2 regions of the Synechococcus sp. O70.1 genome follow, and region 1 is predicted to be linked to the other one. Evidence: predicted binding sites of a transcription regulator. Region 1 holds the regulator's gene; the other holds the start of a gene.
What was found. The regulator HrcA, encoded in region 1, represses chaperone genes, less so after heat shock. The targets are predictions, from matches to a motif close to TTAGCACTCNNNNNNNNNGAGTGCTAA.
Positions count from the first base shown of each region.

Region 2: groES (co-chaperone GroES) is a predicted target of HrcA. The motif match lies at 1,454-1,480, and genes of this name have one in related genera.

Region 1 is NZ_JANSIT010000001.1:49,499-51,893, forward strand. Features, by position in the region: gene tilS (tRNA lysidine(34) synthetase TilS) at 1-464, opposite strand, end outside; gene hrcA (heat-inducible transcriptional repressor HrcA) at 503-1,666, opposite strand; gene NW833_RS00245 (endonuclease MutS2) at 2,121-2,395, opposite strand, start outside.
Region 2 is NZ_JANSIT010000012.1:49,634-52,028, reverse strand. Features, by position in the region: gene groL (chaperonin GroEL) at 1-971, opposite strand, end outside; gene groES (co-chaperone GroES) at 1,062-1,373, opposite strand; gene NW833_RS08240 (PhzF family phenazine biosynthesis protein) at 1,584-2,395, shown strand, end outside.

The DNA of each region.
Region 1 (2,395 bases):
CGCCGCCGCCAATCCAGACTAGCTAGCCCAGCTGCCCCCGTGCCCCGCAGCAGGTTCCACAAGAACGTCTCCGCGCGGTCACTGGCGGTGTGCCCCGTAACCACTGCCTCGCAATTCCAGGTGCGCGCCCATTTGTCCAGCTGTTGGTAGCGCCAAACCCGAGCCCCCGCCTCATCCCAGCGGATGGGATCGGCAGTTTCAATGGCATGAGGCAGGCCCTGCTGCTGCAGCCACTCTTGCAAGAAGCAAGCACACGCCGTTTCATCCTCCGACCAGCGGTGGTTACAGTGCAGGACAAAGATCTGCCAGTTCCAGCGCCGCTGCAGATCGCGCAGGATCTGGAGCAGACAGAAAGAATCTTGCCCGCCGGAAAGGGCCACCAACAGCCGCTGGCCGGGGCGCAGCAGTTGCCGCTCGCGGATGGCACACTGAACGCGTAGGTGAAGAGGGGAGAGTCTGGCCACGGTGGGCGATTGCTCTTGGGAACTTGCACCTAGACTTCCTAGGCCAGAGCCCGCGTGAGATGGGAGGCCACCGTCTGCACCGCCGCAATGCTCCGCTCGTAGGCCATCCGCGTTGGCCCCAGCACGGTAACCGTCCCCAGCGGCGCCGAGCGACGGCGGTATACTGAGGTGATAACCGTGCAGTGGCGCAGAGACTCCAGCGGATTCTCGCTGCCAATGTAGATGACCACGGGGATGGTGTGGAAGGGATCGCCAGAGGAGGGCGGGGCAGAAGGAGTAGCCTCGCTAGAGATCTGGCAATCTGGGGGGCTGGCAGTATAGAGCCCAATCATCCCCTGCAGTTGCTCGGATCCCGCCTCAATCAACTGGGCCACCGCTTGCACCCGTTGGGTCTGGGAGAACTCTGGCTGTCGCATCAGCTCTGTCATGCCTGCGCTAAACACAGGCCCCAAAGAGGGCCGCAGGTAGCGCTGGACCACTGAGCGCAGCAGTTGCTGCAGCCACTGGCTGTAGGCGCGAAACTCTTCGTCTAGCTTTAGCCAGCTCAGGTCCTGCAGCTCGGCAAAGGTCTTGCCCCGCAGCTTGAGGGTGAGAAAGTTGCTCAGTAGCTGCAGCTCGTCTTCCAAATCCTCATCCTCATAGCGGCTGTCGGGCCATGCCGGTGGGCTGACCAAGGCTGAATGGGCTTGGTAGGAATCGGTAACCACCACTACCATCACCCGCCCCGGCCCTACCGACAGCAACTGCACGTGGTGAATGGCTACAAGGGGCCCCTGAGGGGGGGTGATGAGGGCAATGCAGCCGCTCACGTGGGCCAAAAGCTGCGCCACCCTCTGGAGAAAACTGTCGAGGTCGTCTCCCAGCTCGCGACTAACCTGATCCAACAACCGCTGCAGCGCAGGGTGGGGCTCCGGCTGGGGAGCGTCGTCGGGGATCCCCTCCATGCAGACGGAGGTCAACAAATCGTTGACATAAACCCGATAGCCAAAGTCAGAAGGGATCCGACCGGCAGAGGTGTGGGGCTGGAACAGCAACCCCGCCTGCTCAAGGGTGGCTAAGTCGTTGCGAATGGTGGCCGTGCTTACCCCAAAGTTATACGACTGAGCCAAAGTCTTGGAGCCGACAGGTTCAGCCGTTGCAATGTAGCTGCGCACTGTCGCCCAGAGGATCTTCCGCTGGCGGGGAGTCAGTTCAAGTTTCATGGCCGCTCAAAAGAATCTGGTTAACCCGTATCTCAAAGCAGACTGCCAAGCAACCGGTAGATTCCCGTTGAGGACTGAGATACCAATCTAAATGAACCTTTAGTCTACCTAACGCTTCGTATTGATGAATTGATAATTTTTGACTTTTTGACAATTCGCTGGGGTGGACTGCCTGGCAAGGAAAGCTGCAAAATACCGACAGAGGCGTTGGGTTCGCCCTAAGCTTTCCCCAGAGCTGCTACTTCTGGGGCAACAGGGCTTACCTTTATCCCCTTTGTAACCTTTTGTTCTGAGGTTGCTCCAGGAGCTGAGAGTTCGCCTAGCTGCTCTGAGGGTAGCCGTTTTGGGAGGCAGGGGAAGATCTCGTTGACGAGCAAAGGCCTGACGGAGCTGAGTCTAGAGGACTAAGGGGATCGAGCTCCGCTAGCGGCTTGAGAGATCCGCCCGCTCCTTGCTAGCGCAACTGGGCCACGGTTACGCCGCTTCCTCCCTCGTGGGGAGGTGCCGCAGCAAAACTCTGAACGCGCGGGTGATTTTGGAGATAGGCCCGGATACCCGCCCTGAGGCGACCTGTGCCGTGGCCGTGGATGATCCAAAGGGGACCAGGAGGTGCCTGGGCCAAGTGCGCTTCGAGAATAGCCTCGGCCTCAGCCACGGTTTTCCCCCTTAGATCAAGGGTGTTGTGGCTGGTGCGCAGGTTAAGGGGGGCGGTGGCTGGCGGCGGGGGAG
Region 2 (2,395 bases), on a different contig from region 1:
ACCGTGACGCGGCGAGCCGAGCCAAGGGACTCAAGACGCGCGTTCTCCAACTTCAGGCCGCGCTCCTCGCTAATCACTTCGCCGCCGGTGAGGATGGCGATGTCCTCCAGCATGGCTTTGCGGCGATCCCCAAAGCCAGGCGCTTTCACCGCCACCACGCTCAGCACGCCCCGCAGCTTGTTCACCACCAAGGTGGCCAGGGCTTCCTTCTCAATGTCTTCGGCAATGATCAGCAGCGGACGACCAGCGCGGACCACTTGCTCCAGAACCGGCACCAGGTCTTGCACCAGGGTAATCTTCTTGTCGGTGATCAGGACGTAGGGGTTCTCCAGAACCGCCTCCATCCGCTCCGTGTCAGTGACGAAGTAGGGGGAGATGTAGCCTTTGTCAAAGCGCATCCCCTCCGTCACTTCCAGCTCGGTGGTCATGGACTTGCCTTCTTCTATGGAGATCACCCCCTCGCGGCCCACTTTTTCCATGGCCTCGGCAATCATGCGGCCCACTTCCTCATCGTTGCCAGCAGAAATGGCCGCCACCTGGGCAATGGCTTTGGAGTCTTCTACTGGGCGGGCGTGTTCGGCAATTTTGTCCACTAGGAACTTCACTGCCTTGTCAATGCCGCGCTTGAGGGCGATGGGGTTGGCGCCAGCAGCCACGTTCTTGAGCCCTTCTTTCACCATGGCGTGGGCCAAGACCGTAGCTGTAGTGGTGCCGTCGCCAGCGATGTCATTGGTCTTAGAGGCAGCTTGACGGATGAGAGAAACTCCCGTGTTTTCAATGTGGTCTTCCAGCTCAATTTCTTTGGCAATGGTTACCCCATCGTTAACAATCTGGGGTGCGCCAAATTTTTTCTCCAGCACCACGTTGCGCCCTTTGGGGCCAAGGGTAACGGCTACGGCCTCTGCCAAAATGTCCATGCCGTGTTCAAGAGCGCGACGGGCTTCTTCGCTGAAAATAATCGACTTAGCCATAGTTAACCTCCAACGGTCAGCCAACGAAGGATAAGCTAGAAGCTAGCAGCAGTCGGTCTCTTTTACAGCACTTGCTGCCTCTTGCTAGAACTACTGAACAATGGCAAGGATGTCCCGCTCAGCTAGCAGCACATACTCCTCGGTACCCAGCTTCACCTCCGTGCCGGCGTACTTGGAGTAGAGCACTCTGTCGCCTACTTTCAGCTCTATTGGAATAACCTTGCCATCGTCATTGCGCTTGCCAGGACCGACCGCAACCACTTCCCCTACTTGGGGTTTCTCTTTGGCAGTGTCAGGCAAAAAGATCCCGCCTGCGGTTTTCTCATCCTGCTGGGCAACTTTCACCAGCACACGGTCGCCCAGCGGTTTCAGCGTAGAGACGTTCAGCGTTACTGCAGCCATACTAAGTGTCCTCCGTGATGCCTATGACAGGAAGTCAAAGGGTGATTGAGGAGTCAACTAAACTCGCATCCATTGAGGCTTTAGCACTCTCGGCTTCCGAGTGCTAGTTTATCAGTCAGCTCTGCAGCCTGACAATAGCTGCAACGACAGACGAGGCGGTTGGGTGTGGATCTCCCGACTTCCTCTGCGCCTTTTGGGGGAGGAGAGGCGGTGCAAATTCCCTTGTTTCAGGTGGATGCCTTTACGGCAGTGCCCTTTAGGGGCAATCCGGCAGCGGTTTGCTTGCTGTCCCAGGAGCTGCCGCAGGAGCTGTTGCAGGCAATTGCGGCAGAGAACAATCTGTCGGAAACAGCTTTTTTGCTGCCCCAGGGATCCTGGGATGGCCTCCCCCACTACAGCCTGCGCTGGTTTACCCCCACAACGGAAGTGGATCTCTGTGGGCACGCCACCCTAGCTGCTGCCCATGTGCTCTTGAGCGAAGTTCACCCAGAAGCTCAGGAGGTGGCCTTCTCCACCCGCAGTGGCCAGGTGTTGGTGCGGCAGCAAGGAAAGCGGCTAGCGATGGATTTCCCCTCCCAGACTCCCCAACCTTGGCTGGAAGCGCAAGAACAGGTGGCGGCGGCCTTGGGGATCCCTCCTCTAGAGTTGTACCGCGGCAGCATGGGGGTAGCGGTGCTGGCTTCGGCGCAGCAGGTGCGGCAAGTCCAGCCGAATCGGGCTCAGGTGGAGGCGCTCTCTGTCTCCGGGTTAATCGTCACCGCTGCCGGAGCAGATTTAGAGGAGGGAGCGGATTTTGTTTGCCGCGTTTTCGCCCCCCGCTTGGGGATTCCGGAGGATCCCGTAACCGGCTCTGCCCAGTGTCTGTTGGCGCCTTATTGGTCGGAGCGGCTGGGTCGAACTGAGCTCAGGGTGCGGCAGCTCTCGACGCGGGGGGGTGAGCTCTGGTGTCGCTATCTCGGCGCTCGGGTGGAGATTGCCGGGCAGGCAGTGCTGGTGATGGTGGGAGAGCTGAGGATTCCTTA